One region of the Streptomyces sp. NPDC127114 genome, then DNA from elsewhere that is predicted to be linked to it. Evidence: riboswitches for the same ligand, from Rfam matches in the RefSeq annotation. Region 1 holds a riboswitch; each other region holds the start of a gene.
The links. Region 1 has a riboswitch for cyclic di-AMP ahead of ACFVGS_RS25920 (M23 family metallopeptidase). Riboswitches for the same ligand answer to the same signal wherever they lie in the genome.
Positions count from the first base shown of each region.

Region 2: it holds a riboswitch for cyclic di-AMP, as region 1 does, so the genes downstream of both, ACFVGS_RS00470 (transglycosylase SLT domain-containing protein) here and ACFVGS_RS25920 (M23 family metallopeptidase) in region 1, are expected to answer to the same signal.
Region 3: it holds a riboswitch for cyclic di-AMP, as region 1 does, so the genes downstream of both, ACFVGS_RS16410 (M23 family metallopeptidase) here and ACFVGS_RS25920 (M23 family metallopeptidase) in region 1, are expected to answer to the same signal.
Region 4: it holds a riboswitch for cyclic di-AMP, as region 1 does, so the genes downstream of both, ACFVGS_RS08065 (transglycosylase family protein) here and ACFVGS_RS25920 (M23 family metallopeptidase) in region 1, are expected to answer to the same signal.

Region 1 is NZ_JBHXTJ010000029.1:20,536-28,155, forward strand. It holds gene ACFVGS_RS25905 (GNAT family N-acetyltransferase) at 73-3,129, opposite strand; gene ACFVGS_RS25910 (HPr family phosphocarrier protein) at 3,398-3,679, shown strand; gene ACFVGS_RS25915 (GntR family transcriptional regulator) at 3,909-4,592, opposite strand; gene ACFVGS_RS25920 (M23 family metallopeptidase) at 4,828-5,598, opposite strand; cyclic di-AMP (ydaO/yuaA leader) riboswitch at 5,611-5,775, opposite strand; gene ACFVGS_RS25925 (M16 family metallopeptidase) at 5,978-7,345, opposite strand; gene ACFVGS_RS25930 (M16 family metallopeptidase) at 7,372-7,620, opposite strand, start outside.
Region 2 is NZ_JBHXTJ010000001.1:110,790-118,409, reverse strand. It holds gene ACFVGS_RS00485 (sensor histidine kinase) at 1-1,084, shown strand, start outside; gene ACFVGS_RS00480 (response regulator) at 1,081-1,800, shown strand; gene ACFVGS_RS00475 (alpha/beta hydrolase) at 2,063-2,833, shown strand; cyclic di-AMP (ydaO/yuaA leader) riboswitch at 3,144-3,333, shown strand; gene ACFVGS_RS00470 (transglycosylase SLT domain-containing protein) at 3,338-4,201, shown strand; gene ACFVGS_RS00465 (polysaccharide deacetylase family protein) at 4,362-5,159, shown strand; gene ACFVGS_RS00460 (hypothetical protein) at 5,227-5,622, opposite strand; gene ACFVGS_RS00455 (oxygenase MpaB family protein) at 5,777-6,934, opposite strand; gene ACFVGS_RS00450 (glutathione S-transferase family protein) at 7,136-7,620, opposite strand, start outside.
Region 3 is NZ_JBHXTJ010000013.1:152,978-160,597, forward strand. It holds gene ACFVGS_RS16400 (MFS transporter) at 1-791, shown strand, start outside; gene ACFVGS_RS16405 (PP2C family protein-serine/threonine phosphatase) at 875-2,113, shown strand; cyclic di-AMP (ydaO/yuaA leader) riboswitch at 2,316-2,481, shown strand; gene ACFVGS_RS16410 (M23 family metallopeptidase) at 2,493-3,578, shown strand; gene ACFVGS_RS16415 (aldo/keto reductase) at 3,723-4,679, shown strand; gene ACFVGS_RS16420 (PrsW family intramembrane metalloprotease) at 4,856-6,151, opposite strand; gene trmB (tRNA (guanosine(46)-N7)-methyltransferase TrmB) at 6,365-7,219, opposite strand; gene lhgO (L-2-hydroxyglutarate oxidase) at 7,305-7,620, opposite strand, start outside.
Region 4 is NZ_JBHXTJ010000005.1:257,954-265,573, reverse strand. It holds gene ACFVGS_RS08090 (NAD(P)/FAD-dependent oxidoreductase) at 1-101, opposite strand, end outside; gene ACFVGS_RS08085 (exopolyphosphatase) at 482-1,396, opposite strand; gene ACFVGS_RS08080 (DUF501 domain-containing protein) at 1,393-1,932, opposite strand; gene ACFVGS_RS08075 (septum formation initiator family protein) at 1,960-2,430, opposite strand; gene eno (phosphopyruvate hydratase) at 2,569-3,855, opposite strand; gene ACFVGS_RS08065 (transglycosylase family protein) at 4,122-4,832, opposite strand; cyclic di-AMP (ydaO/yuaA leader) riboswitch at 4,836-5,009, opposite strand; gene ACFVGS_RS08060 (transglycosylase family protein) at 5,267-6,280, opposite strand; gene ACFVGS_RS08055 (cytochrome P450) at 6,400-7,620, opposite strand, start outside.

The DNA of each region.
Region 1 (7,620 bases):
GCTCCATCCTACGGGGCTGCGGGCCCCCCTCCGGCCCTCCCGCGGCGCTCGTCGGCTCGGTCACGGGCGGGGTCAGTAGCTCGGGAGGCGGCGCGGGCCGAGGTCCGTGCGCGGCGGGGGCGGGGCGAGGCGGACGGTGGCGCCGAGGACGGAGAGGCCGCGCGGGGCGACGACGACGGGTTCGAGGGAGACGGCGACGACCTCGGGGTGGTCGTCGACCAGCCGGGAGACCCGCAGCAGCAGTTCCTCGAGGGCGGGGGTGTCGACGGGGGCGGAGCCGCGCCAGCCGAAGAGGAGCGGGGCGGTGCGGATGGAGCGGACGAGTTCGGCGGCGTCGCGGTCGGTGGCGGGGACGAGCCGGTGGGACATGTCGCCGAGGAGTTCGGAGGCGGCGCCGGCGAGCCCGAAGGAGAGGACGGCGCCGACGGCGGGGTCGATCGCGGAGCGGACGACGGTGTCGACGCCTCGCGGGACCATCGCCTGGACGACCGGCTGGAGCTCCTCGGGCTTGCCGAGGGTGTCGGTGAGCTCGTCGTAGGCGGTGCGCAGCTGTTCCTCGGTGGCCAGGTCGAGGCGTACGCCGCCGAGGTCGGGGCGGTGGCGGAGATGGGGCGCGGTGGTCTTGAGGGCGACGGGGAAACCGAGCCGGGCGGCAGCGTGTACGGCCTCGTCGGCGCTGGGTGCGGGCAGCGTGGGCCTGACCTCGATGCCGTACCGGCCGAGGAGCTCTCTGGTGTCGGCACCGCCGAGGGTGACGCCGCGTTCGTCGGCGCCGGGCGCGCCGAGGGCGCGGTCGACGAGGGCCGCGGCGCGTGGCTCGTCGATCCGGTCGAACTCCGGAACGCGTCCCGGGTCGGCGGCCTGGCGGCGCCACTGGGAGTAGCGGACGGCCTCGGCGAGGGCGCGGACGGCGCGCTCGGCCGCCGGATAGGCGGGAATGACGCCGGGCTCGGGCGCGAGGCGCGACGCCGGGGCCGCGGCTCCGGCTGCGGATGCGGCGGGTCCGGCTCCGGCCGCGGCGGGCCCGGCGGGGGACGCAGGCGCGGAAGGCCTGCCAGGCGTCGCGGGCGCGGCGGACCCGGCAGGCGTCGCGGGCCCAGCGACCGGTGCGGGCGTCGCGGGCGGGGCGGACCCGGCCGTGGGTGTAGCAGGCGTAGCTGCTCCGGCAGCCGCCGCAGGCCCGGCGGGCCCCGCCACCGGTGTCGCGGCGGGCCCCGCCGTCGGCGTCGCTGGGCGGGTGCGGGTGGCCTCGGACAGGGCGTCGGCGAGGGCGCCCATCTCGACGTGGACGACGACGACCGGCTTCGCCGGTCCGGGGCCGGGTGCGGCGGTGACGGCGGAGCGGAGGGCGGCGGCGAGGACCTCGCTGTCGCCGGACTCGGTGGCGCCGTTCTCGCCCACCCAGGGGATGGCCGTGACGACGACGGCGTCGCAGGCGTCGTCGGCCAGGGCGGCGGTGAGCGCGGCGCGGAAGTCGGCGGGCGTGGCGCCGGTGGTCAGGTCGACGGGCCGCAGCGGGCGCAGCCCTTCGGTGAGGCAGGCGTCGTACGTGAGCAGGCCGAGGGACTCGGAGTTGCCGAGGATCGCGACCCGCGGGCCGGCGGGCAGCGGCTGCTCGGCGAGGAGGAGGCCCGCGTCGACGAGCTCGGTGACGGTGTCGACGCGGATGACGCCGGCCTGCCGCAGCAGCGCGGAGACGGTGGCGTGCGGGATCCGGGTGACGGGGACGCGGTGGCCGGGCGGGGCGCTGCCGCTGTGCCGTGCTCCCTTGACGACCACGACGGGCTTGACGGCGGCGGTCCGGCGGGCGAGCCGGGTGAACTTCCGCGGGTTGCCGATGGACTCCAGGTAGAGGAGGACGACGTCGGTGGCGGGGTCGTCGTACCAGTGCTGGAGGAGGTCGTTGCCGGAGACGTCGGCGCGGTTGCCGGCGGAGAGGAACGAGGACAGGCCGGCTCCGCGCCGGTGGAGGCCGGCGAGCAGGGCGATGCCGATGGCGCCGGACTGGGTGAACAGCCCGATCCGTCCGGTGGCCGGCATCTGGGGCGCGAGGGAGGCGTTCAGTCGTACGGGCTCGGCCGTGTTGATGATCCCGAAGGCGTTCGGCCCGATGATCCGCATCCCGTACGAGCGGGCCTGGCGGACCAGGGCGCGCTGGCGCTCGCGGCCCTCGGGCCCGCTCTCGGCGTATCCGGCGGACAGGACGACGAGGCCGCGGACGCCGTGTTCGCCGCAGTCGGCGACGGCCTCGGGGACGCGCTCGGCGGGGACGGCGACGACGGCGAGGTCGACGGGCTCGCCGATGTCGGCGACGGAGCGGAAGGCGGGCACGCCCTCCAGCTCGTGCGGGCGGCCCTCCTCCAGCGCGGCGTTCACCGCGTGGACGCGGCCGGTGTAGCCGCCGTCGAGGAGGTTGCGCAGCACGGTGCGGCCGACGCCGCCGGGCGCGCGGCCGACGCCGATCACGGCGACGGAGCCGGGGGCGAGGAGCCGCTGGACGGACCGGGCCTCGGCGCGCTGTTCGCGGGCGCGCTGGACGGCGAGCGAGCGGTCGGTGGGCTCCAGGTCGAGGTGGAGGCGGACGGAGCCGTCCTCGAAGCTGCGCTTCTGGGTGTAGCCGGCGTCCGTGAAGACCTTGATCATCTTGGTGTTGGCGGGCAGCACCTCGGCGGCGAACCGGCGGATGCCGCGTTCGCGGGCCACCGCCGCGATGTGTTCGAGCAGTGCGGAGGCGACGCCGCGGCCCTGGTGGGCGTCCTGGACGAGGAAGGCGACCTCGGCCTCGTCGGCGGGTGCCGAGGCGGGCCGGCCCAGCTCGTTGATGCGGTCGTAGCGCACGGTGGCGATGAACTCGCCGCCGACGGTCGCCGCGAGCCCGACCCGGTCGACGAAGTCGTGGTGGGTGAAGCGGTGGACGTCCTTGGCGGAGAGGCGCGGGTAGGGCGCGAAGAAGCGGTAGTACTTCGACTCGTCCGACACCTGCTCGTAGAAGCTGACCAGGCGCTCGGCGTCGTCGGCGGTGATGGGCCTGATGCGCGCGGTGCCGCCGTCCCGGAGGACCACGTCCGCTTCCCAGTGGTCGGGATAGGCGTGCTCCGGCTCCCCCGACTGTTCCGACGCGCTCTGCATGGGGCAAGCGTACGGCCGGGGTACGACAGTGGCACCGGCCGTGCGGGGCACGGTCCCGCGCGGCGTACGGCCGGGGTACGACAGTGGCACCGGCCGTGCGGGGCACGGTCCCGCGCGGCACCGGCGCACCGCTCGCGCCCGAGGTTCACGCCGTGCAAGGTAGGGAGGGCCGATCGGCCGCCGGCCCCGGGCCGAAGGTCGGTACGAGCATGTCGTCACCCGTGAGAGACTGGTCTAGACAACCGCTGAAAGTTGAAGGGCAACCACCATGGCTGAGCGCCGCGTCAACGTCGGCTGGGCCGAGGGCCTGCACGCCCGCCCCGCCTCCATCTTCGTCCGTGCCGCCACGGCCGCCGGCGTCCCCGTGACGATCGCCAAGGCCGAAGGCAACCCGGTCAACGCCGCGTCCATGCTCGCGGTGCTCGGCCTGGGCGCCCAGGGCGGCGAGGAGATCGTGCTCGCCTCGGACGCCGACGGCGCCGAGGCCGCGCTCGACCGCCTGGCGAAGCTGGTGGCCGAGGGTCTCGAGGAGCTTCCCGAGACCGTCTGACCCGTCACCTCCCCGACGACGGATCGCGAAGCGGCCGTGTCCTCCGGTTCTCCGGCAGGCACGGCCGTTTTCCTTTCCCGTGGCGCGCTTCCGGTCGACGGGAATTCAGCAATAGGTATTGCCACCCGCTCGGAAGTCATGGCATCGGAGCGGAGCGCCGTGGAATTCCCTTCAGGGCAGCACGGAACAGCGGGCAATAATTCCCGGCTCTTTGTATACGACCCTCGCGTTAATTCTGCGGTCCCGAACTGTTTACGGCATGTTGCGAAACCCTCACACGTGACCGGTCCGCCTGTTTCAGCCGGTACAGCGGGGCCGCGCGCTCCACGTGCAGCGCGGTCAGCGCCCGGGCCCGTTCCGCGTCGCGGCGGGCGACGGCGTCCACGATGGCCCCGTGCTCGGCCCAGGACTCCGCGGGCCGCTCGGCCGGGTCGAGCGCGTACATCCAGGCGATCTTGTGCCGCAGCTGGGTGAGCAGTGTCGTGAGCGGCGGACTGCCCGAGGCCTGGGCGAGGGTCTCGTGGAACCAGCCGCCGAGCGCCGTCAGGTCCTCGCCGCGGCCGCTCCGGGCCCGCTCCTGCCCGAGTCTGACCAGGCCCCTCAGCACCTTGAGGTGGGCGTCGGTGCGGCGCTGTGCGGCCCGGGCCGCACCCAGCGGCTCCAGCAGGCAGCGCATGTCGAGCAGGTCGGCGGCCTCCTGCACGGTGGGCTCGGCGACATGCGCGCCGGCGTGCCGGCGGCTCACGACGAAGCCTTCCGACTCCAGGGTGCGCAGCGCCTCGCGGACCGGGACGCGGGAGACGCCGTAGCGGCGGGCGAGCTGTTCCTCGGTCAGTCTGGCGCCCCGCGCGTACACCCCGGAGACGATGTCGTCCCGGATCGCCGTGCATACCGAGTGCGCGGGAATGCGCATGTCCGACCTCCGAATTCGTCCGCGCTAAACCCCCGTCGGGCGGCGCCTGTCCGGCGACTCTATTGCAGGACGACGGAATTTCCGATGCCGCCCGGTGACAAAGAACGCAAAAAGCCCCGGCTCGTTTCGAGCCGGGGCTTTCGTGCGGGATGCGCGCGCCGGACCGCGCGGGATTCGCGCCTCGGACGCCCGTGCCGGACGCCCGTGCCGGACGCCCGTACCGGATGCCTCCGCGTCAGACGTTGACGCCGCGTGCGCGCAGGTAGGAGATCGGGTTGATGTCGGAGCCGTAGTCCGCACCGGTGCGCGCCTCGAAGTGGAGGTGCGGGCCGGTGGAGTTGCCGGACGAGCCGGAGATGCCTATCTGCTCGCCCGGGGTGACCTTCTGGCCGACGCGGACGGTGATGGCGGAGAGGTGGCCGTACTGGGTGTACGTGCCGTCGTTCATCCGGATCACGATGTTGTTGCCGTACGCGCCGCCCCAGCCGGCCTCGACGACGGTGCCGGAGCCGACGGAGACGACCTTGCTGCCGTAGGCGGCGTGGAAGTCGATGCCCGAGTGGCTGCCGGAGGACCAGAGCGAGCCGCCGGTCTTGTAGCCGGTGGTCACGTACGAGCCGGCGACGGGGAGCTGGAAGGAGGCGAGGCGCTTGCGCTCGGCCTCCCGGGCGGCGCGCTCCTTGGCCTCGCGGATCTCCTTGGCGCGGGCCTCGGCCTTGCGCTTCGCCTCGGCGGCGGCCTTGACGCGGGCCTCGGCCTCGGCGGCGGCCTTCTCCTGGGCGGCGGCCTGGGCGTCGACGCGCTCGGCGAGGGAGTCCTCGGCGATCACCTGGGTGAGGCCGGTGTCCTCGAGGGAGGTGTCGTCCGTGTCGGCGGCGAGCGCCGGGGAGGCGAGGGTGCCGATCACGCCGGTGGTGGCGAGCGTCGCCACGCCGGCGATGCCGGCGCCTCGACGAGCCAGCCGGCTCGGACCACGATGCTTCCCGGTGGCACGGGTGAACGCCATGTAGTGGCTGATCCTTTCCTTCCCTCTCGCCTACCGGGTTAGCTGACGGGTTCGGAGCAGGAAGGTCTCCTACGGGCCCCTCCGCCTGAGCGAAGGCGTCCGATTCACCCCAGGGACTGCGCATGGGTCCCCGGCTCCCCAGGCTCGCGCCTTGCGGGGACTCGGCGATGACTGTCCGTTGCCGCGGATGCGGCGTCGTGCAACGGCCGGACAGCCGGGTCGACGCTAGGCCGATCTTCTGTCAATCGCCAAACAGACGCGCACGTTTGTAAGACATGCCACAGGGCAGACGACCACACTCCTCAGCAATCCGGACATAAGGGAGGACCCTGACGAACCAGGTCGTCAGGGTCCTCGAAACCGTGTGACGGCGGCTCAATCAGCCGCTGACCACGGTCACTTCACCGATGCCGAGCGCCCGCACCGGCTCCGCGATCTGCGCCGCGTCGCCGACCAGGACCGTCACGAGCCGGTCCACCGGGAAGGCGTTGACCACGGCCGCGGTCGCCTCCACCGTGCCCGTCTCGGCGAGCCGCGCGTACAACTGCGCCTGGTAGTCGTCCGGGAGGTGCTGCTCGACCTGGTCGGCCAGCGTCCCGGCGACGGACGCGGCCGTCTCGTACTTCAGCGGTGCCACGCCCACTAGGTTCTGCACGGCCACGTCGCGCTCCGCGTCCGTCAGGCCCTCGGCGGCCAGGGTGCGCAGCACCTTCCACAGGTCGTCAAGTGCCGGTCCGGTGTTAGGGGTGTCGACCGAGCCGCTGATGGCGAGCATCGACGCGCCGTTGCCGGCGCCGTCGGAGCGCAGCACCTGGCCGAAGGCCCGCACGCCGTACGTGTAGCCCTTCTCCTCGCGCAGGACGCGGTCCAGGCGGGAGGTGAGGGTGCCGCCGAGGCAGTACGTGCCGAGCACCTGGGCCGCCCACACGCGGTCGTGGCGGTCCGCGCCGACGCGGCCGATGAGCAGCTGCGTCTGGACGGCGCCTGGCCGGTCCACGATGACGACGCGGCCCGTGTCGTCGGCCGTGACGGGCGGCATCGGGCGCGGCGCGGCCGGCTTGCCGCTCCAGGCGCCCAGGGTCTCGGCGAGGACCTTGTCCAGGTCGACGCCGGTCAGGTCGCCGACCACGACGGCGGTGGCGGCGGCCGGACGGACGTACGCGTCGTAGAAGGCGCGGACGGCGGCGGCGTCGATCGCGGCGACGGTCTCCTCGGTGCCCTGGCGCGGCCGGGACATGCGCGAGGCGGCCGGGAACAGCTCCTTGGAGAGCTGCTTGGCGGCACGGCGGGCCGGGTTGGCCGTCTCGTGGGGGATCTCGTCCAGCCGGTTGCGCACCAGCCGCTCGACCTCGGTCTCGGCGAACGCCGGGGCGATCAGGGCCTCCGAGAGCAGGCCGAGCGCCTTGGGCAGCCGGGAGACCGGCACCTCGAGCGAGACCCGTACGCCGGGGTGGTCGGCGTGCGCGTCCAGCGTGGCGCCGCAGCGCTCCAGCTCGGCGGCGAACTCCTCGGCCGAGTGCTGGTCGGTGCCCTCGGACAGGGCCCTGGCCATGATCGTGGCGACGCCGTCCAGGCCCTCGGGCTCGGCGTCCAGCGGGGCGTCGAGGAAGATCTCGACGGCCACCACCTGCTGGCCGGGGCGGTGGCAGCGCAGCACGGTCAGACCGTTGTCGAGCGCGCCGCGCTCCGGGGCCGGGAAGGCCCAGGGCTTCGCCTCGCCCGGGGTGGGCTGCGGGTGGAAGGTCATGCTGGTCAAAGACGTGGCGGCGTCGGTCACCGGTCCGCTCCCTCTTCCTCGTCGCTGTCGGTCCCCTCGGCGGTGTCGCCCACCGGCTCGTAGACCAGGACGGCGCGGTTGTCCGGGCGCAGCCGGGCCTTGGCGACCTCCTGCACCTCCTCGGCGGTGATGTCGAGGACCCGGTCGACGGCGGTCAGGGCCAGCTGCGGGTCGCCGAAGAGCACCGCGTACCGGCACAGTTCGTCGGCGCGGCCGGCGACGGTGCCGAGCCGGTCCAGCCACTC
Region 2 (7,620 bases), on a different contig from region 1:
CTGTCTGGCCTTCGCCGGCTACCTGGCCGCCGGCTACCAGCCGTCGCTCAACTTCTGGGCCCCGGTCATCGCGTTGTACGGCGTCGCCGTCCAGCGCCCGCCCCGCACGACGGCGGCGGGCGCCGCGCTCACCGCGGCCGTCGTCCTCTACAGCGGACTGCGCGCCCCCGAACTGGGCCTCGCCGTCGCCGTGATCCAGGCGGTGGCGGTACCCGCCGTCGTCTGGTTCTTCGGCAACGGCACCCGGCGCCTCGCCCGCAGGAACCGTCAACTCGCCCGACTGACGGCCCAGTTGCGCAGGGAGCAGGAGGAGAGGGAGAAGCGGGCCGTCGCCGGGGAGCAGCGGCGGATCGCCCGTGAGCTCCACGACGTCGTCGCGCACCACATGTCGGTGATCAGCGTGCAGGCCGGCATGGCGGGCTATGTCTTCGCGACCGAACCCGGCACCGCGCGCGCCGCCCTGGACACCATCTCCGAGACCAGCCAGGAGGGCCTGCGGGAGCTGCGGCGGATCCTGACCCTGTTGCGCTCCGCGGCCGGCGAGACGAGGGAGGCCGAGGGGCCGGACGGGGTCTGGTACGCGCCGATGCCCGGCCTCGCCCGCCTCGCCGAGGTGGCCGAGCGGACCAGGGCCGCGGGCGTGCCCGTGGACCTGCGCACGGAGGGCGCGGCCCGCGCCCTGGCGCCCGGGACCGAGCTCTGCGCGTACCGGGTGGTGCAGGAGGCGCTGACCAACGTGATCAAGCACGCCCGGCCGGCGCGCGCCACGGTGCTCGTCGAGTACCGGCCGGACGAGCTCGTCGTCACGGTGACCGACGACGGCCCGGGCCACGGTCCCCCGGGCCACCGTCCGGATCCGGCCAACGTGCCGACACGCTCAGGACACGGCTTGATCGGCATGCGGGAACGCGCGAGGCTCTACGGCGGAACAGTGGACGCCGGCCCTCGGGCCGAAGGGGGATTCCGCGTGTGCCTCACACTTCCCGTGGCCAGGACGACCGACCGGCAGGGACGTCACCAGGTCCACCAGGAGCACCACGGCCGGCCGGACCACCGGCGGAAGGACCGCCGCCCGCCGGCGTGACGGGCGCGCGCACCGCCGGAACCCCGCCGCGTTCGGCCACCGGCGGCATCCGGGTGCTCGTGGTGGACGACCAGGACCTGATCCGGGCCGGGCTCGTCGCCCTGCTGCGGGCGGCGCCCGGCCTCGAGGTCGTCGGCGAGGCCGCCGACGGGGAGTCCGCGGTGCTCCAGGCCGCCCTCGTGCGGCCCGACGTGATCCTCATGGACATCCGCATGCCGGGCATGGACGGCACCACGGCCACCGAACGCATTCTGGCCCGCTCCGACGGTCCCGTCCCGCGGATCCTGGTCCTCACCACCTTCGACCTCGACGAGTACGTGTACGCGGCGCTGTGCGCCGGGGCCTCCGGTTTCCTGCTCAAGGACACCGGGCCCCAGCGGCTGATCGAGGCGGTCACCGCCGTGGCCGGCGGCGACATGCTCTTCGCGCCGAGCGTGATCCGCCGGCTGATTGAGGCGTACGTGCACCGGGCCGAGCCGGTCGCCGGCCCCGTCGCCGACCTGGATGTCCTCACGGCCCGGGAGCGCGAGGTGCTGCGGCTCACCGCCCGGGGCCTGTCGAACACGGAGATCGCCGAGCAGCTCTACATCGGCGAGGCGACGGTGAAGACCCACCTCAACCGCACCATGAGCAAGCTGCACGTCGACAGCCGCGCCCAGGCGGTCGTCGTCGCCTACGAGAGCGGGCTCGTCGTCCCGGGCGGTCCGGCGCGCTGACCGGCGAAAGGCCCGCCGCCGGGTTGAGGTACCGTCGACCCGCCCCAACAGCACGCCCTGACCACTTAGTTCGGTTCGTCGCGCGCCACGGCCGAGCCCAGACACGTCGAGGAGACGCGACCATGACCCGTGCGGACGGACCGCGGCCGGCCCCGGAACCGATACCGCTCGACCTCCCCGTGGACGGGACGACGCTCCGCGCGCTGCGCTTGCCACGGGTCCGCGGACCGCGGTCGCCGCCCACGGCATCTCGGCCTCGGGGATGTCCTTCGCGGCCGTCGCCCGGCACCTGCCGGCGGACTGGTCGCTGTACGCGGTCGACCTGCGCGGCCGCGGCGGGAGCTCGACCGCCTCCGGTCCGTACGGGATCGACCGGCACGCCGCCGACCTCGTGACGGCGGCCCGGACCTGGGGCGACGGCGGGCCCGTGGTCCTGACCGGCCAGTCCATGGGCGCGTACGTGGCGCTGCGGGCCGCCGTCCGGGCTCCCGGCCTCTTCGAGCGCCTGCTGCTGATCGACGGCGGCCTGCCGATCCCGCTGCCCGCCGAGGCGGACCCCGACGCGGTGCTGGAGGCCGGCCTGGGCCCGGCGCTCGCCCGGCTCTCGATGACGTACGACAGCGACCAGGCCTACGTGGACTTCTTCCGCGCCCACCCGGCGCTCGGGCCGCACTGGAACGCGGACATCGAGTCGTACGTCCGCTACGACCTCACCGGCCCCGAGGGCGCCCGCCGCTCCCGGGCCCAGGAGGCGGCGGTGCGGCAGGACGGGCGCGAACTCCTCACCGGCGCCGCGTCGTTCGGCACCGACCTGGCGGGCCTGAAGGTGCCCGCCCTGCTACTGCACGCGCCGCTCGGGCTGCTCGGCGAGGCCCCCGGCATGCTGCCGCCCGCGCTCGTCGACCACTGGACCGCGCAGGCGCCGAACCTGACCGCCGAGCTCGTGCCGGACTGCAACCACTACACGATCCTCCTGGGCGAGCCGGCCTGCACGGTCGCGGAACGGCTGGTGGCGTCGCACGGCCGCGCCTGAGGCGCTCCATTGCGGGGCAAAACGGACGATGTCCGGTTATTCCCCTGCAATGCCGGAATGCGGATCTGATGGCGCAAGCGGGTATTTCGCTCCCCGGTAAAGGGCCCGGTCGGCGCGCGTGATCTGAATCACGCCGGACCGGGCCCTCCCGCTGCTGGCGGAGCGTCAGGTGCCGTATCGCGGAAAAGGGTTGGTACGGCAGCACGGGTCGGGCGGAATGATCCTTTCGTAATTCCCGCTAGATCAATTTTCCGCGAGGAATTCCCGCCTTGTTTTCCGGATTTGTTTTCGCATAGCGTCGCCCCGCAACCGGACGGAAACGCCGAATCCTGCCGCCGTCCGAACGACCGCACTCACCACACATCCGGCAGGAGCGGGGGACCCAGGTTTGCCGCCGGTCCCGGTCTCCGGGGACGGCTCGGGGTGAAGTCGCGCACGCCGCGGCCGGGCATCTCCTGCCCGAACCCGACAGCTCACCTCGCAGGCGGAGGAGAGGAACCCGCCATGCGTGGACACGGCAAGCACCGCCGCCCCAAGAACGTCCCGCTCACCCGCGGCATCGCCGCCGTGAGCCTCACCGGCAGCGCCGCCCTCGCGCTTCCACTGGCCGGAGCCACCAGTGCCGCCGCGGTCGTTCCGCAGGGCACGAACTCCGTCGCAGTGGCAAAGCCGGCGGTTTCGGCGGCCCTCCAGTCGGTCGCGGTGAACGCGCCGAAGGCGGTCTCCGGTGTCGCGCCGGTGAAGTATTCCGTCGTCGCGGGCGACTCGCTCTCGAAGATCGCCGGTAAGTACGGGGTGAAGGGCGGCTGGAAGAAGCTCTACCGCGACAACCGGAAGGTCGTCGGCAAGGACCCCGGTCTCATCCGGCCCGGCCAGAAGCTCTCCGTCGCCGCCACCCGGACCGCGCCCCGCCCGGCGGCCCCGGCCCCCGCCACCCGCGTCTCCGTCACCACGGGCTCCGCCGCCTCCGCCCCGGCCCCGGCCGTCAAGGCCGCCGCCACCGCCGCCACCAAGGCCGCGTCCGCGAGCACCGCCGGCTACACGTACGCCGACAACCTCGAGGGCTGGATCCGCGAGTCCCTCGACATCATGGCCCGCGAGGGCATCCCCGGCACGTTCGACGGCATCTACCGCAACATCATGCGCGAGTCGTCCGGCAACCCCCGCGCGATCAACAACTGGGACTCGAACGCCCTCGCCGGCACCCCGTCCAAGGGCCTGCTCCAGGTGATCGACCCCACCTTCCAGGCCTACCACGTCGCCGGCACCGCCAACGACCCCTACGACCCCGTGGCCAACATCACGGCCGCCTGCAACTACGCCGCCGACCGCTACGGCTCCATCGACAACGTCTTCGGCGCGTACTGACCGACCGGTTCACCGCCACCACACGGCCGGGCAGCCCTCAGGGGCCGCCCGGCCGTGCCGTTCCCCGCCGTTCCCGCACATCGATGAAACCTTCCGGCCGTCTCTTCCGTCCTCCCCTGCGGGAGCCGTTCGGGACGAAGACGCTGGGAGTGGGCACCGCATGGGGCTGAAGGGCAAGTACACCGCACACATAGCCGTGGTGGCTTCGGCGGTCGCGATAGGTCTGGCCTCGTGGGGGGCCGCCGCGCTGACGGACACCGAGGCCGAGGCCCGGGCGGGGGAGCGGCAGGAGCAGCGGGTGCCGGCGGGGGACGCCAAGGGGCCGGCGCAGGTGCCGCCGGTGAAGGTCCCTCAGAGCATCGCGCACGCCGCCGAGGCGGGCGGCACGTCGGTGAACATCACCATCGACGACGGCCCGGACCCGCGGTGGACGCCCCAGGTGCTCGACATCCTCAAGGAGAACGACGTCAAGGCCGTGTTCTGCATGGTCGGTCCGCGGGCGAAGGAGTTCCCCGAGCTGGTCAAGCGGGTCGTGGCCGAGGGACACCGGCTCTGCGACCACACGGTGTCCCACGACACCACCATGGACAAGAAGCCCGTCGACTACCAGAAGCAGCAGATCCTCGACGCGAAGCGGATGATCGAGGAGGCGGCCGGCGGAGCCAAGGTGGAGTACTACCGCGCCCCCGGCGGCGCGTTCACCCCGAACAGCCGGCGCATCGCCGCGGAGGCCGGGATGCGGCCGCTCGGCTGGAACGTGGACACCAAGGACTTCGAGCTGCCGGGCACCGGTGCCATCGTCAGCACGGTGAAGCAGGAGCTCTCCAACGGACCGACGATCCTCTTCCACGACGGCGGCGGCGACCGCGCCCAGACCGTCGCGGCGCTGAAGCAGGTGCTGCCGTGGCTGAAGGAGCAGGGCCACCCGACCAGCTTCCCGGTGCGGACCACGCCCTGAACCGCCGGACCCGGCCTGGGCCGGACCCCGCCTGGGCCGGACCCGGCCGCGATCCGGAAGAGACGGCCTAGCGCGCGGCCGCCAGGCGGAGACCGCCACAGGCGCGCAGGGCGCTGTCGACGAGGGCCGGCAGGACCGGCCGGCCCGGCTCCGGCGTGAGCCGGGCCAGGCGGTGCATGGTCAGGGCGGCTTCCCACGCCGAGGTCTTCGCCGGCGAACCGCCCCACGAGACGGCTTCGAGTCTCGCCCAGAGGTGCGCGCCGAACCCGAGGTGAATCGTTCCTTCCCGGGCCGCCTCCTCGGCGAGGGCCTCACGCACCGCCGTCAGGAACGTCACGGCGTCCCCCGGCCCCAGCGCCTCGACGACGATCCGCAGGTAGGGAGCGATCAGACCGGTCGCCTCCGGCCACTCGGACTCGTCGCCGAAGCGCTCGCGCAGGTGTGCGTACAGCGGGTGTTCCATGCAGTGGGTCATGAAGGCACAGATACGTTTCCTCGCCCCGCCATCACCGTGGCGACACGCCGAACGCGCCGTGCCGACGCCCGTATGGAGGTGTTCCGGGTGCTCGCGGCCCCTCGTCGCGGGACGAAGGGCCGCCGCCGGGAGCGGAGCCGCGTCAGCGGTCGTCGCCGAGTTCCTGGTGCATCTGCGGCTGGTCGTCGCCCTCGCGCCTGAGCGCCTGCTTCTGGACCTCGTTGAACATCTTCGAGGCGGCGCCGATGACCTCCTCGTACGGGTTGACGCCCACGGCCCGCCCGGCCGGGGCGCCGAACAGGTTGCCGACGGTGTTGGTGACCTTGTTGCCGGCGGCCATGAACTTCCCGGCCTCGCTGAGCGCGTCCTTCGGCGGGAGGCCCGCCATGTCCGCGTACCTGTCGCCGAGCGCCACCCGCACCATCCGGACGAACGCGTCACCGGCGCCGGGCGCCGTCAGGAACTCCCGGTAGAACGTCACGGCCTGGGCCGTCATGAACTTCCCGTCCTCGGTCTCCTTCCACTCCGTGTCCCGCACGGAGCGCCAGCCCTCGTCGACCAGGTCCACGTCCTTGGGCATGAGCCACTTGTCCGGCGTGCCCAGGTAGTGGTTGACGTAGTGCCAGGAACACATGAACCCCTGCGCGTCGGACCTGGAGACCTGGATGCCGAGGTTCCGCATGGCTTCCAGGACCTGGACGCTGAAGACGCAGATCGCGCCGGCGGTGTACTTCTGCGAGACCGGCATGCCCCACTTGACGTAGTCCCACTGACCGCTCTTCTTGTGGAGCTGGCGCACCGAGGCGTGCACCAGCCGGACCTTGGTCACGGTCGCCGCGAGCGTCCCGTCCCGCAGCGCGCCCCGGTCACCCATCCCGAGGAACAGCCGCGAGGACTGCTGCAGCCGCCGGCCCGGGCCCTTCACACCGCCCAGGCGGCCGGTGGACCGCAGTGTGTAGGCGCCGGTGGGGGAGAGGTAGGTGCCGATGAGGCCGACCGTGCCCTGGAGCATGGAGGCCGTGCCGTGGTGGTGGTCGAAGAAGCCCTCCGCCGCCTTGACGTCGGCCGGGCTCCAGTCCGGCGGCTCCGTCTCGGCCTCGTGCAGGAACTGCGCGAGACGCTCGGGCAGATGGGACAGGTCCACGCCGCGACCCAGCTTGTTGACCGTGCGGAAGAGTCCGTTGACCCCGTCGACCTCCTTGTTGTCGATCAGATCGGACACCAGGTTGTCGGCCGCCGGATCGCCCTCCTGATTGGCGGCCTCCAGTTCGGTCGCGATCTGATCCATGTTCAGTGCCACGGCATGACTCCGTTCGTCGACGGTCGCTCACGATGAGCGACGGGGATCACTCTCGGTGACCATGCCAGTGATCGCAGCGATTGACGATGCCTCATCCGAGGCATCCGGGCGCACGCCCCCCGCGCCCGGGAAGCGCACCTCCGGAACCGGCGGCGCGCCCCTCGGAGCAGGCGGGCAGCGAACGGCCGGGCGGCCCGCGCCTCAGGCGGGAGAGGGCACCCGTTCGGACGGAGGCGGCGGTCCCGGTGGCGTGCCGTCGCCGAAGGGACGCCCGCCCAGCGCCTCCCGCCCGTGGGGCGAGAGCCAGCCCCCGGTGGCGGGGCCACGGGGCACGATCCCGGTCGGGTTGATGTCGTGGTGGACGACGTAGTAGTGCTGCTTGATCTGCTCGAAGTCGATCGTGTCGCCGAAGCCGGGCGTCTGGAACAGGTCCCGCGCGTAGCCCCACAGCGCGGGCAGCTCGGTCAGCTTCTGCCGGTTGCACTTGAAGTGGCCGTGGTAGACGGCGTCGAAGCGCGCGAGGGTCGGGAAGAGGCGGACGTCAGCCTCGGTGATGGTGTCGCCGACCAGATAGCGCTGCCCCGTGAGCCGCTCCTCCAGCCGGTCGAGCCGCTCCCACAGCTTCCGGTACGCCGAGTCGTACGCCGCCTGGCCGCGCGCGAAACCGCACTTGTAGACGCCGTCGT
Region 3 (7,620 bases), on a different contig from region 1:
GCATTCTGCTCGGGCCGCTGATCGGGGTGGCCCTGACGGGGGTGTCGTTCCGGCTGACGTGCGTGGTGGCCGCGCTGCTGTTCGCCGCGCTGACCCTCGTACAGCTGAGGCATCTGCCCGTACGGCACAAGGGCGGCGCGGCGGGCGCGGCCGGCGGGCCGGGCGGGCAGGCGCGGGGGCAGTTCCGGACGGTGCTCGCCCACCGGGTCTTCTGGCTGTTCTCGCTGGCCATGACCGGTTCGTACGTGCTGTCCTTCCAGGTCTACCTGGCGCTGCCGCTCGCCGCGGGCGGCACGGCGGCGACGACCGCCCTGTTCGCGGTGTCGGCGCTGGTCGCGCTCGCCGGGCAGCTGAGGATCACCGCCTGGTGCAAGGCGCGGCTCAGCCGGGAGCGGTGTCTGGTGCTCGGGCTCGCCCTGATGGGGGCGGCGTTCCTGGTGCCGGCCGCGCTGGGGCGCTCGCTGCCCGCGCTGCTGCTGTGCGCGGCGGTCCTGGCGGTCGCGAACGCGGTGCTCTACCCGTTCGAGATGGACACGGTCGTCGCCCTGTCCGAGGGCCGCTGGGTCGCCACCCACTACGGGCTGTACAACACGGTCTGCGGGGTCGGCATCACCCTGGGGAACCTGGGGACGGGCGCGCTGCTCGACCTGACGGGCTGGTCGGCGGCGCCCTGGCTGGTGCTGTGCGCGGTCGGCCTCGGCTGCGCGGCGGCCATGGCGGCCCTGGCACGGGGCGGGCGGCTCGCCGTACGCCAACCGGCCGAGGAGGAGTCGCCGAGCCGTACGGCCTGACGGCACCCTGAGGTGGGCGCGGTACGGTCCGCCGCCGCGGTCGGACGGACGGACCGGCCGACCGACCGGGCAGGAGAGCACAGGTGCGGCGAGCAGCGGCGGCCGGCGGGGCGGACGGTGAGGGCCCGGGCGGCGTGAACCCGTACCGCGGTGCCCGGCGCTTCCTGCGGGCCCTGCCTCCGCTGCTGATCCTCGGCGGCGTGGCGTACGACCTGGCCACGCCGCCCACCTACACGGCGGCGCCGCTGTACTCGGCGGCGCCGCTGATCGCGGCCCCGTTCTTCTCCATGCTGACGACGCTGCTCACCGGGCTCGCCGCGGTCCTCGCGAGCATCGGACTGCACCTCTACAACGGGACCGCGGACACGATCCCGGCGCTGACCGAGGTGCTGACGGTGGTCACGGTCTCGGCGCTCGCCGTGCTGATCAACCGGGTGGTGCGGCGCAGCGGGAAACGGCTCGCCTCCGCGAGGGTGATCGCCGAGACGGCGCAGAAGGCGGTGCTGCCCACGCCGCCCGAGCGGATCGGCGGGCTGCAGATCGCGGCCCGGTACGAGGCGGCGCAGGCGGACGCGTTCATCGGCGGTGATCTGTTCGCGGTGCAGGACACCCCGCACGGGGTGCGGCTCGTGGTGGGCGACGTGCGGGGCAAGGGCCTCGACGCGGTGGAGGCGGTGGCGGTGATCATCGGCGCCTTCCGGGAAGCGGCCGAGCAGGAGTCGACGCTGGAGGGCGTGGCGGCGCGCCTCGAGCGGGCGCTGGCGCGGGAGGGCGCGCGGCGCGCGGGCCTGGACGCGTTCGAGGGCTTCACGACGGCGGTGCTCGCCGAGATCCCGGGCGGCGACCGGGTGGTGCGGGTGGTCAACCGGGGCCACCCCGAGCCGCTGCTGCTGCACGCGGACGGTGGTGTGGAGCCGCTGCGGCCGAGCGAGGCCGCGCTGCCGCTGGGCATGGGGGATCTGGGCGGGGGACCGGACCGGGCGGACGTGACGCCGTATCCGCAGGGCGCGACGCTGCTGTTCTACACGGACGGCCTGTCGGAGGCGCGGGACTCGGCGGGGGTGTTCTACGACCCCGGCGAGCGGCTGACGGGGCGGATCTTCCCGGGGCCCGACGAGCTGCTCGACGCGCTGGTGGCGGATGTGCGCCGGCACACGGAGGGGGGCACGACGGACGACATGGCGCTGCTGGCGGTGAGCCGCCGGGCGGCGGGGCAGCCGGAGCGGCGGCGGACGATGCCGGTGGTGCCGCCGGGCGGGGGCGGGTCGCAGGGGCTGGAGGCGTCTCGCCGCGACCTCCGGGCAGGCGGTGACCGGCCGTAGTCGGTGGGTGTCCCTCCGATAACAATTGACGTAACGTCAGATCGGGGGTTTGCTGCTGACGTGTTTCTGAGTGGGGGTCAAATGGGGCGATGCCCTCTCAATTCAGCTAATGATCAAGAGGAACGGCTTGGAATCGGGCGGCCGTGTCTATTAACGTTCGATAACGCAGCGCGGTCGTCCCAGCCGTCGCAAGAGACGGCACCGTGCGCGCGCGCCGAATCCCGCAAGGGAACCGGGGAACCACCACTTGGGGTGAATCGGGCCCCACCGCACTCGTCCGACTCGTGTGACCCGTGCGGCACGGCCCGTAGGAGACCTTCCTGCTCCGAACCCGTCAGCTAACCCGGTAGGCGAGAAGGAAGGAAAGGAGAGCGCCTCCGTGGCGTCCAACACCCCGGCTCCGCAAGCCCCCTTCACCTCCTACGAGGCCCCCGGCGCGGCGGGCGCCCTGGACGGGGTCGCGGAGGAGTGGAACCCCACCGAGGACTCCCTGCGGGACCGGACCCGCTCCGGCGGACGCCACCGCGTCGTCAAGCAGCGCTCCAACTTCGCCCGTTCCTCCACCGTGCTCGGTGTCGGCGTCATCGCCGCCGTCGGCGCCGGCGGCCTGGCCACCGCCCAGCAGAAGCCGCCGGTCTCGATAGCGCTCCCGGACCTGGACCTGCCCGACGCCTCCGAACTGCCGGGCGTCGGCGACCTGATCGGCTCGGACGCCGAGGACAAGGGCGCCGCGGACACCGCTGGCAACAACGCCCAGCCGCTCACCGCGCTCACCTACACCACCGCCGCCGAGGGCGACGGCGCGGACGCGCGGACCGAGACCAAGACGTCGACCGACGCCGGCGAGGCACTGCGCGCCCGCATCCTCCAGCAGGCCGAGCAGCAGCAGGCCGCCGCGGACGCCGCCGCCAAGGAAGCGGCGGAGAAGGCCGCGGCCGAGAAGGCGGCGGCGGAGGCCGAGGCCAAGGCCGACGCGGCGGAGAAGGCGGCCGCCGAGGCCAAGCGGAAGGCCGAGGAGGAGGCCGCGGCCAAGGCCGAGGCCGAGCGCCTCGCCCAGCTCGCCGCCAGCTACGCGCTGCCGACCTCCTCGTACACGATCACCTCGACCTACGGCCAGGCCGGCTCGATGTGGTCCTCCGGCTACCACACCGGCCTGGACTTCGCCGCTCCCACCGGCACCCCGGTCAAGGCCGTCCACGGCGGCACCGTGCAGTCCGCCGGCTGGTCCGGCGCGTACGGCTACCGCATCGTCCTGCAGCTGGAGGACGGCACCGAGGTCTGGTACTGCCACCTCTCGTCGATGACCGTCGGCGCCGGCCAGTCCGTCGGCACCGGCGAGACCATCGGCCGCGTCGGCGCCACCGGCAACGTGACCGGCCCCCACCTCCACCTGGAGGTGCACACGCCGTCGGGCGACGGCATCGACCCGGCGGCGTGGCTGAACTCCAAGGGTCTGAGCGTCTGACGCGCGGGGTCGCGTGATCGCCTGATCGTGTGGCGCGTGGACCGTCTGACCGTCTGATCACAGTGATCACAGTGATCACAGTGATCGCAATGATCCTTCCGTGCCGCCGGAATAGGCCCGGTGGTGCGGGAGGTTGACCGACCCATGACCTCTCTTCGCCAGCTGGGCACCTCCGACCTGCACGTCTTCCCGCTCGCCCTCGGCGGCAACGTCTTCGGCTGGAGCGCCGACGAGGCGCAGTCCTTCGCCGTCCTCGACGCCTACGCCGCCGCCGGCGGCAACTTCGTCGACACCGCGGACGTCTACTCGGCCTGGGCCGAGGGCAACGAGGGCGGCGAGTCCGAGACCGTCATCGGCCGCTGGCTCGCCTCCCGCGGCAACCGCTCCGACATCCTCGTCGCCACCAAGGTCGGTGCCCACCCGCAGTTCAAGGGCCTGAGCGCCACCACCATCAAGGCCGCCGCCGAGGAGTCGCTGCGCCGCCTCGGCACCGACCACATCGACCTCTACTACACGCACTTCGACGACGAGTCGGTGCCGGTGGAGGAGATCGTCACCGCGCTCGACCAGCTGGTGAAGGACGGCAAGGTGCGGGCCGTCGCCGCCTCCAACATCTCCCCGGAGCGGCTGCGCGCCTCCCTCGACTTCGCCGAGGCCGAGGGCCTGGCCCGTTACGTCGCCCTGCAGCCGCAGTACAACCTGGTGTCCCGCGAGACCTACGAGGGCCCGCTCCTCGACACCGCCGCGCAGGCCGGGCTCGCGGCCGTGCCGTACTACGGTCTCGCCTCCGGCTTCCTCACCGGCAAGTACCGCCCCGGGGCCACCGTCTCCAGCGTCCGCGCCGCGGGCGCCGGGAAGCACCTGGAGACCGAGCGCGGCCGGAAGGTGCTCGCCGCGCTCGACGCGGTCGCCGCGGCGCACGACGCCGAGCCCGCCACCGTGGCCCTCGCCTGGCTTGCCTCCCGTCCGACGGTCGCCGCCCCGATCGCCTCGGCCCGCACGGTCGAGCAGCTTCCCGCGCTGGTCGCGGTCGCCGACCTGACCCTGACGGAGACGGAGCTCGCCACGCTGACGGAGGCCTCGGAGGCGCCCGCCGCCTGATCCGGGCCGGGCGCGCGTGGCGTTCCGGGCCTCCCGCGTGGGGTGGTCCAGGGCTCGCGCGTGGCGGTCCTGCCGGGTGCGGGGTCTTCGCCAGGACCTGTCCGGCGGATCATGGCCGGGTCCGCGGCCTATCCGGTCCTGATCCGCCGGACCGGCCCTGGGTCGGAAGAGACGGTCTAGCCGCGGTACGGGTTGTAGCCGCCGTAGTCCAGGTACTGCGGCGGCACCCACACCCGGCCGGTCGCCCGGGCCGCGTACGTCAGCGCGGGCGAGGCCACCCGCCGGCGCTGCCACAGGTGGTGCAGCAGCTCCTGCTCGCGGACCGCGAAGTCCGGCGCGGCCTGCCCGCGCCGCGCGCGATGGCGCAGGAACGCCAGGGTGGTCGCGAACGCCTCGTACTCGCCGACGGCCTGCGCGCCCGGCTTGCCGAAGGTCCGGGCCGCGTAGCCGCGGGCCATCGCGCGGGCCCGCATCGAGGAGAGCGCGAGCGGTTCGTCGTGCGCGAGCCAGCCGGCCGTCGCGTAGGCCGGGAGCTCGCCGGATATCGTGCGCAGCTCCTTCTGCCGGCTCCATATCGCGAGCCAGGTGAGCAGCCCGAAGACCGGCACCATGAACATCCCGTAGACGAGGACGAACGCCAGCGGGTGGAAGGTCGCCGAGCCGTTCCACAGCGCGTGCAGGCCCATGGCGAGGAGCAGGCCGGCGAACGGCAGCAGCCAGAGGCGGGTGCGGCGGAACCGGGCGCGGGCCGGGAGCAGCGCGGCGAAGCCGAGGCCGAGGCCGGTGAGCGAGGTGAACAGCGGGTGCGCGAACGGGGACATGATGACCCGGGCGAAGAAGGTGGCGACGGTGACCGAGCCGAGGCCGCCGGCGCCGAACTCCTGGTCCTCGCCGAAGGCGTTGCCCAGATAGAGGATGTTCTCGGTGAAGGCGAAGCCGGTGGCCGTGAACCCCGCGTAGACCAGGCCGTCGACCGGGCCCGTGAAGTCCCTGCGGCGGAAGAGGAAGAGCAGCAGCAGGGCCGCTCCCTTGGCGGTCTCCTCCACGACGGGCGCGACGGCGGTGGCGCCGAGGGACTCGGCGGAGCCGGGGTCGGCGGTGGCGCTGCTGATCCACTCCACGGCGAAGGAGTTGGCGAGGATCGCCACCAGGGTGGAGGCGAAGGCGCCCCAGGCGAGCGCGAACAGCAGGTTCTTCCACGGGGCCGGCTCGACCCGGTCGAGCCAGCGGAACGCCGCCATGAGCAGCGGCACCGGCAGCACGGCGAGGCCGAGGCCCACGAGGAAGCCCTCGGTTCCGGTCTCCTCCCGCACCATCGCCAGGATCGCGAGCGCGCACAGCGCGAGCACGGCGATCAGGGCGACGGCCCGGACCAGCCGGCTGCGCCAGAAGGCCTTGCGCGGCTTGTAACGCCACTTGGAGCGCTCCGGCACGGCACCGAAGTCCGGCTGGTCGCTCTCGAGCGCGGGCACGGGGGCGGGCGCGGGGACGTCCGCCTGGGCGGGGTCCGCCGCCTGCGCGGGGACGACCGCCTGTGCGGGGACGACCGCCTGTGCGGGTGTGGGGCCGGGCTCGGTGGCAGGTCCGGCTCCGGCGATGGGATTCGACGACACGGAACGACCCTAACCAGCGTCACCGACAGCGGCGAGGGAGTTCCGGCAGCCTGTGGAAAACCCGACGGACGGTCAGCGCCTGTGGAAAAGCAGGTCGTGGACCACGTGTCCCTTGTCCAGGCCCTGACCCTCGAAGCGGGTCAGCGGCCGGAACGCGGGCCTGGGCGCGTAACCGCCGTCGGCCTGGCTGTTCTCGAAGTCGGGGTGCGCGTTCAGCACCTCCAGCATCTGCTCCGCGTACGGCTCCCAGTCCGTGGCGCAGTGCAGCAGGCCGCCCTTCTCCAGCCGGGGCGCGAGCAGGCTCAGGAACTCGGGCTGGATCAGCCGCCGCTTGTGGTGGCGCTTCTTGGGCCAGGGGTCGGGAAAGTAGACCCGGCAGCCGGCGAGGGACTCCGGCGGGAGCATCTCGCGCAGCAGGATGATCGCGTCGCCGTTGGCGACCCGGACATTGGTGAGTCCGTTGCGGTCGGCGAGCCCGAGCAGGTTGCCCTGGCCGGGCGTGTGGACGTCCACGGCGAGGATGCCGGTGCCGGGGTCGGCGGCGGCCATCTGCGCGGTGGCCTCGCCCATGCCGAAGCCGATCTCCATGACGACCGGCAGCCCGTCGAACATCTCGTCCAGGTCGAGCACCCGCGTGCCGTCGATGTCGAGGCCCCAGTCGGGCCACCGCTTCAGCATGGCCTCGGCCTGCCCGGCGGTGACGCGGCTGCGGCGGGGCTGGAAGCTGCGGATCCGCCGCTCGAAGTGGGCGCCCGCCGGATCCGGCGAGGGCCCCTCGCCCGGCGCGAACATCCGGCTGCCGCGCCGCGCGACGGGACGGTCGTCCGCGGCGGCGCCGCCGGCGGGGCTGCCGGGGTCGCCGAGGCCGTGGGGGCCGTCGGGGCCGTCAGGGACGGAGTGCGGGGTGTTCTCAGGCTGCTCAGACACAATGCCCCGATTCTACGGCGCGGGGCACGGCGACGGGCGTGCCGCAGCCGTGGGGGTATGGGGGCGGGGCTGCGGCGGGGCTGCGCTACAGCAGTGCCAGGGCCCGGCCCGCGACCTCGCGGCCGATCGGCAGTGAGGCCGTCGCCGCCGGCGAGGGCGCGTTCAGGACGTGGACCGTCCGCACCGACTCGCGGATCAGGAAGTCGTCGACCAGCGTGCCGTCCCTGAGCACCGCCTGCGCCCGCACGCCCGGCGCCGCACGCCGCAGGTCGCGCTCCTCGACGAGCGGCAGCATGCGCCGCACGGCCTCGGTGAAGGCGCGCTTGGACAGGGAGCGGTGCAGCTCGCCCGCGCCGTACCGCCAGTGGGCCCGCGCGATGGCCCAGCTGCCGGGCCACGCG
Region 4 (7,620 bases), on a different contig from region 1:
GCCTCCGCGTAGCGCATCTTCTTGAGGATGCGCCGAGCTGCGTACAGGCCTACGTACCCGCCGCCTACTACGAGGATCCTGGGACGCTCCGTGGTGCTCATGCATCCGAGTATCCACCCCTCCAAGGGGGGTCGCTCGTGCGCCCCTTCACAAGGATGCGAGGGACCTCTGCTACACTCCGCGGCCCACGTGACCCAGGTCATGGTCCAGCAAAGGAACCACCGGGCGGGGGAGAGCGTTGTTCACCCCTTGTGAACTGGCCTGGAGAGCCTTCCTTAACGCTGAACCGCAGGGCGCGTTCACACGATGGAAACATCGAGCGAATGGGCCTCCACACCTGCGAAAGGGCCCTGAGGAGCCCCTCGGAGGGACCAACGACCCTCCGCGGGCGCCATCAGGGCCCTTTCTCTTGTGAAGAACTTCACGAACCTTTTCGACGCGCCCCCGTCCGCCGCCGTTCACAGGGGCTCATAGGCGCCCGCTATGCGACGGATAGGGCGATCCCATCGAGGATGTCGTGCTCGCTGACCACGACCTCGGCAGCGCCGGTGCGCTCCATGATCTCGGCCAGGACCAGGGCTCCGGCGATGATCACGTCGACCCGGCCGGGGTGGATCACCGGGATCGCGGCGCGCTCGTCGTGCGTGGACGCGAGCAGCCGGGACACCACCTCGTCGACCTTCGCACGGGAGATCCGCGCGTGGTGGATCCTCGTGGAGTCGTACTCGTCCAGACCCAGCGCGATCGCGGCGACCGTGGTGACCGAGCCGGCCAGACCCACCAGGGTCTCGGCCTCGGCGATCGGCACGGTCTCGGCGGCCAGGTCCATCGCCGCCCGGACGTCGGCGCGGATCGCGGCGATCTCCTCGGCGGTCGGCGGGTCGTGCCGGACGTGCCGCTCGGTGAGCCGTACGCAGCCGATGTCGACGGAGCGGGCGGCCTCGACGTGCTTGTTGCCGACCACGAACTCGGTCGAGCCGCCGCCGATGTCCACGACCAGACGGCGGTCGTCGCCGTGCAGCTCGCCGGTGGCGCCGGTGAAGGAGAACTCGGCCTCCTGGTCGCCGGTGATGACCTCGGGCTCGACGCCCAGGATCCCGACGACCCCGTTGACGAAGTCGTCGCGGTTCTCGGCGTCGCGGGAGGCGGAGGTGGCGACGAAGCGCAGCCGGTGCGCCCCCAGCTCCTCGATGACCTCCGCGTACGCGCGGCAGGCGGCGAAGGTCCGCTCCAGGGCCTCCGGCGCGAGCCGGCCGGTCCTGTCCACACCCTGGCCGAGCCGCACGATCGTCATCCGCCGGTCGAGCTCGACGAGTTCGCCGGTCTCCGGGTGCACGTCGGCGACGAGGAGGCGGATGGAGTTCGTACCGCAGTCGATTCCGGCGACCCGGGTCACTTCTGCTCCTCGTCCTCGTCCGCGCACGGCGTCACGCAGGGGCCCTTCGCCCACCACTCCGGCAGCATCGCCAGCGCCTCGTCGCCGAACGGGTTCACGCCCGGGCCCGCGGCCAGCGAGTGGCCGACGAGCACGTGCAGGCACTTGACCCGGTCGGGCATGCCGCCGGCGCTCGGGAAGCCCTCCAGGACCTCGATGGCGTCGCGGCGCGCGATGTAGTCCTCGTGCGCGGCCCGGTAGGCCGCGGCGAGCTCCGGGTCGGTGGCGAGCCGGGCCTGCATCTCCTTCATGACCCCGTTGGCCTCCAGCGTGCCGATCGCGGAGGCGGCGCGCGGGCAGGTCAGGTAGTACGTGGTCGGGAACGGCGTGCCGTCGGGGAGCCGGGGCGCGGTCTCGACGACGTCCGGGTTGCCGCACGGGCAGCGGTGCGCGATGGCGCGCAGGCCACGCGGCGGCCGGCCGAGCTGCGCCTCGAACGCGGCGACGTCCGCGGCGGTGGGCTCGGTGCGTTCGGTCTGCGGAGGGGGCGTTTCCATGTCTGCCTTGCTGAGGAAGTGGAGGGGTCAAGGACGGTCGGCGCGGTCCACGCCGTCCCACAGGTTGTCGTACCACGGCCGGTCCGACGCGCCCTGCTCGGTGCGGGGCCGCTGCTCGGCCTCGGGGTCGTTCACGGTGAAGCCGGTCTCGCCGGGCATCACGTAGTGCAGGTGCTCGCGGGCGAGCCGGCGGACGTAGGCGGGGTCCTGGAGGCGGGCCTTCTCGTCCCGCAGCTCCTCGACCCGCTTCGCCGCCTCGGCGGCCTTGCGCTCCTGCTCGGCGATCTCGCCCTGCTGGGAGACGTACTGCCGCATGGGGTAGGCGAGGGCCACCACGAGCGAGCAGACGACGAGCGCGAGGAAGGCCGCGCGGCCGGTGAGCCGGGAACGGCGGGCCTGGCGGCGGGTCTGGGAGCGGTAGACACGGGCGGCGGTCTGCTCGCCGAGCAGCCTGATCCGGGTCGCGGTCGAGAACCGGTCCCGGTCCTTCACGGCCATGTCCAGTGCCTCCCCTGATCACACGTGCGTCCCCGCACACGGTACGGGACCGAGTGCGGGGACGCTTCGCTTCGCTACGCCTTTGCTACCTGTTTGATTCTTCGGATGCAAAGCCCGTAGCTACGTCGTCAGGGCAGGTCAGCCCTTGAAGCGCGGGAAGGCGGAGCGACCCGCGTACACCGCGGCGTCGTCGAGGATCTCCTCGATGCGCAGCAGCTGGTTGTACTTGGCGACGCGCTCGGAGCGGGCCGGGGCGCCGGTCTTGATCTGGCCGCAGTTGGTGGCGACGGCCAGGTCGGCGATGGTGACGTCCTCGGTCTCGCCGGAGCGGTGGGACATCATGCACTTGAAGCCGTTGCGCTGGGCGAGCTCGACGGCGTCCAGGGTCTCGGTCAGCGAGCCGATCTGGTTGACCTTGACCAGGAGGGCGTTGGCGGAGCCCTCCTCGATGCCGCGGGCGAGGCGCTCCGGGTTGGTGACGAAGAGGTCGTCGCCGACGAGCTGGACCTTGGAGCCGAGCTTCTCGGTGATGGTCTTCCAGCCGGCCCAGTCGTCCTCGAACAGCGGGTCCTCGATGGAGACCAGCGGGTACGCGGAGACGAGCTCCTCGTAGTACTCGGTCATCTCGGCGGCCGAGCGGGACTTGCCCTCGAACTCGTACGAGCCGTCCTTGTAGAACTCGGAGGCGGCGACGTCGAGCGCGAGCGCGATGTCCTTGCCGGGCACGTAGCCGGCCTGCTTGATGGCCTCGAGGATGAGGTCGAGGGCCTCGCGGTTGGAGCCCAGGTTCGGGGCGAAGCCGCCCTCGTCGCCGAGGCCGGTGGACAGGCCCTTGGTCTTCAGGACGGACTTGAGGGTGTGGTAGACCTCGGTGCCCCAGCGCAGGGCCTCGGAGAAGGACTCCGCGCCGATCGGCGCGATCATGAACTCCTGGATGTCCACGTTGGAGTCGGCGTGCGAGCCGCCGTTCAGGATGTTCATCATCGGAACGGGCAGCAGGTGCGCGTTCGGGCCGCCGAGGTAGCGGAACAGCGGCAGGTCGGAGGCCTCGGAGGCGGCGTGCGCGACGGCGAGGGAGACGCCGAGGATGGCGTTGGCGCCGAGCGAGGACTTGTCCGGGGTGGCGTCCAGGTCGAACATCGCCTGGTCGATCAGGCGCTGCTCGGTGGCGTCGTAGCCGACGAGCTCCGGGCCGATCTGCTCGATGACGGCGAGAACGGCCTTCTCCACGCCCTTGCCCTGGTAACGGTTGGGGTCACCGTCGCGGAGCTCGAGGGCCTCGAACGCACCGGTGGAGGCACCGGACGGGACGGCAGCACGGCCGGTGCTGCCGTCGTCGAGGCCGACCTCGACCTCGACCGTGGGGTTGCCTCGGGAGTCCAGGATTTCCCGGGCTACGACGACGTCGATGGACGGCACGAGCATCTCCTTCTGGGATGTGACGCTGGTTGTGACGCATGCGGCAAGGACTCGTACGCCTTGCGACACGAGCCTAACCGGCTCGGGGGCTCCGGCCAGCCGGGCGCCCGCCCCCTGGGACGAAAAAGGACCCAAGGGCATGCATCTGTGGGCGAAAGACCTCTTACCTACTCACGAGTAGGGTGCGGGGCAGAGGAAACCCCGGCCCGGAGCGCACGGGGGAAGGGCACTCCGGACCGGGGTGGTCACTCACCGCGGGAGGGTCGGCAGGCTCACTTGAGGTGGAGCTGCTGGCCCGGGTAGATCAGGTCGGCGTCCTCGACGACGTCCTTGTTCAGCTCGAAGAGCCTGGCCCAGCCGCCCTTGACGCCGTGCGCCTGGGCGATCTTGCTGAGGGTGTCGCCGGCGACGACCTTGTACTCGCCGTCACCCTTCTTGACCTTCTTGCCGGTCGGCGTGGTGACGGTCTTCTTGGCGTCGGCCTTCCTCGGAGCGGTCTGCTTGGGGGCGGACTGCTTCGGGGCCTGGCGCTGCTCGCTGCGGGTCGTCGGCTGCTCGGTGGAGCGCTGCGGAGCGGTGGTGGTGCTCTCGGCGGAACCGCCGGTGTACGTGGCGCCGGAGAGGCCCACGCCACAGCTCGGCCAGGCACCCTTGCCCTGGCCCGCGAGGACCTTCTCGGCGATGGCGATCTGCTGCGACTTGGAGGCCTGGTCGGCGGTGGAGGCGTAGGCGGTGCCGCCGTACGCGGCCCAGGTGGAGGCCGAGAACTGCAGGCCGCCGTAGTAGCCGTTGCCGGTGTTGATGGACCAGTTGCCGCCGGACTCGCACTGGGCGACGGCGTCCCACTCGGAGGCCGTGGCGGCCGAGGCGGTGCCGGCGGCCATCAGCGGGGCCGCGACGGCGACGCCGGCGGCACCGGCGAGCGCGATGGCGCGGGTGGCCTTGGAGGAACGGCGGTGTTTGCCCTTGCCGGAAAGCAGCATGGAAGTTCTCCTCACCGACGCCTGCGAGGTGAGCTGTCGGGTTCGGGCGAGTGAGTTGCCCGGCCGCGTGTCCTAGCACGCGGCTTCACCCCAAGCCGGTCGTCGGCCGTCTGTCTCAACGGCCGGGGCCGGCACTTACCTTGGGTCCCCCGCTCCTGCCTTCGGCGCTTGCGCGACGACTGTTCCCTCCGTCCGGCGGCAGGATTCGGCGTACCGGTCGGCGGGGCCCGCGGTGGCGAGCGGTCACGACCGTAGACACACACCCGGGAGAAGTTCAAAGGGCATCAACCCGGGAAAATCGCCCCTACTTGCACCCCGTCAGGAGGTGTTTACGCAGGTGAGGGGCGACGCCGGCAAACTTTGCGGTCGCGACACGCCAGTTCGAGAAGAGAGACCCATGTCTCACTTACGCAGAACGGACATTAAGCCGCGAACTACCCCTTGCCCACGAGCTCGTCGAGCTCCAACTCAAGGCTCTGACCAGGAATGATGAGGTCGGGGTCGGATCCGACCGTCTGCTTGTTGGCGTCGTAGAGGGCGGCCCAGCCGCCGTCGAGGCCGTTCTCCTGCGCAATGCCCGACAGGCTGTCACCCGGCTTGACGGTGTATTCGTCCGCCTTGTCCGTCTTGTCGGCATCTACCGAACCCTCGGCGCTCTCACCGGCCTTGTCGGCCGCGGTCGGATCCGGGGCCGCGTGACGTCCGGATTCAGGCGTGGTGTCCGTCATGCCCGGTTCTTCTGTCGCGGCGTCACCCCGGTGCTTGCCGGTGCCGGGAGCGGTGGTCGCGTCCGGCGTTCCCGAGGTACCCGGCGTAACCGACGGGTCGGACGTTCCCGGCGTTACGGGCGTACCGGGCGTCGCGGGAGTCGCGGGCGTGGTGCCGGTCGAGGGAGTGCCGGACGCCGGGCTCGTCGGGGTGGCGGGCGTCGCCGGAGCGGTGGTCGAGGCCGAGGGCTCCGGAGTGGTCCCGGCGGAGCCGGCGGGCAGGCCGTCGGTGCGGTTCGACTCGGGGCGGGGGCCCGTGGACTCCTCGACGGGCGTGCCGGGACCCGGGTCGACGCCGGGCGCCTTGCCGTCGTTGGTCAGTCCGGCGATCGGGGCGCAGGTGGCCCACTGGTTGTCGCCGGCCGCGAGCGCCTTGTCCGCGACGGCGATCTGCTGGGCGCGGCTCGCGAGGTCCGCGCTCGGCGCGTAGGCGAGGCCGCCGTGGCGCTCCCAGCTCTCCTGGGTGAACTGGAGCCCGCCGTAGAGCCCGTTGCCGAAGTTGGCGCTCCAGGCCCCGCCCGACTCGCACTCGGCGACGCGGTCCCACGTGGCGGCGTCGGCGGCGGATGCGGAACCCGTGGCGAGCAGCGGCAACGCCAGGGCCGAGCCGGTCACACCCGCGGCGACGACGATGGCGGGGGCCTGGCGGGGTCTGCGGTGTCGTCCGTTTCCGGAGCGCATGCGGAATGCCCTTTCGCGTGACAGCTGAGACTGCGGGTGAAAGTAGCGGCATTCGAACGTGAGTCACAAGCTGATGCAGCGCAGATCACGTAAACATCACAGTATTGACGAGATGTCAGTCAGCGGGCGGGGGAGAATTCGACCGGAAGCGTGCGAAGTCCGCGCATGATGAGCCCGCCGCGCCAGCGCAGTTCCGCCGGATCGGCGCCAAGTCGCAGATCGGGCAGGCGGGTCAGGAGCGTCGCGAGCGCGGTCTGCCCCTCCAGGCGCGCCAACGGCGCTCCCAGGCAGTAGTGGATGCCGTGCCCGTACCCGAGGTGCTGGTTGTCCCGCCGCGCGAGGTCCAGGGTGTCCGGCCCGTCGAACCGCGCCGGATCCCGGTCCGCCGCGGCGAGCACCACGAGCACCGGATCGCCGGCCGGGATCTCCTGCCCGCCGACGGTCAGCGCCTCGGTCGCGAAGCGCCAGGTCGCGAGCTCCACCGGCCCGTCGTACCGCAGCAGCTCCTCGACGCCGGTCTCCAGGAGCCCGGTCTCCCCGGCCGCCAGCGAGTCCTGGAGCCGGGCCCGCTCCCCGGGGTTGCGCAGCAGCGCGTACACCCCGTTGCCGATGAGGTTGACGGTGGTCTCGAACCCGGCGAAGAGGAGGATGAACGCCATGGCGGCGGCCTCGTTCTCGGTGAGGTGCTCGCCGTGGTCGGAGGCGCGGATCAGCCCGGAGATCAGGTCGTCGCCGGGCTCTTCCCGCTTCTTGTGGATGAGCTCGGCGAGATAGCCCCGCATCTTCTTCACCGAGCGCGCCACGCCGCCGCGCGGCCCGCCGCCGTGCCGGATCATCATCCCGGCCCAGTCCCGGAAGTCGTCCTGGTCCTCGCGCGGCACGCCGAGCAGGTCGCAGATCGCGTAGATGGGCAGCGGGAAGGCGAACTCGTGGATGAGGTCCGCGCTCCCCCGCGCGGCGAAGCCGTCGATGAGGTGGTCCGTCAGCTCCTGCACGCGCGGCGCGAACTCCGCCACCCGGCGCGGCGTGAAGGCCTTCGAGACCAGCCGCCGCAGCCGGGTGTGGTCCGGCGGGTCGATGTTGAGCAGATGCGTCATCAGCTCGGCCTTGCGCTCGCCGGGAATGCCCGTCTTGCCCTTGGCGTGCGCGGGCTCGTCGTGATGCGCCGGGTTCTTCGAGAGCCGCTGGTCGGCCAGCGCCTGCCGGGCGTCCCCGTACCGCGTCACCAGCCACGCCTCGACCCCGCTGGGCAGGGTGGCCTTGTGCACGGGCGCGTGCTCGCGCAGCCAGGCGTAGGCCGGGTACGGGTCGGTGGCGAACTCCCAGGTGAAGAGCTCGGG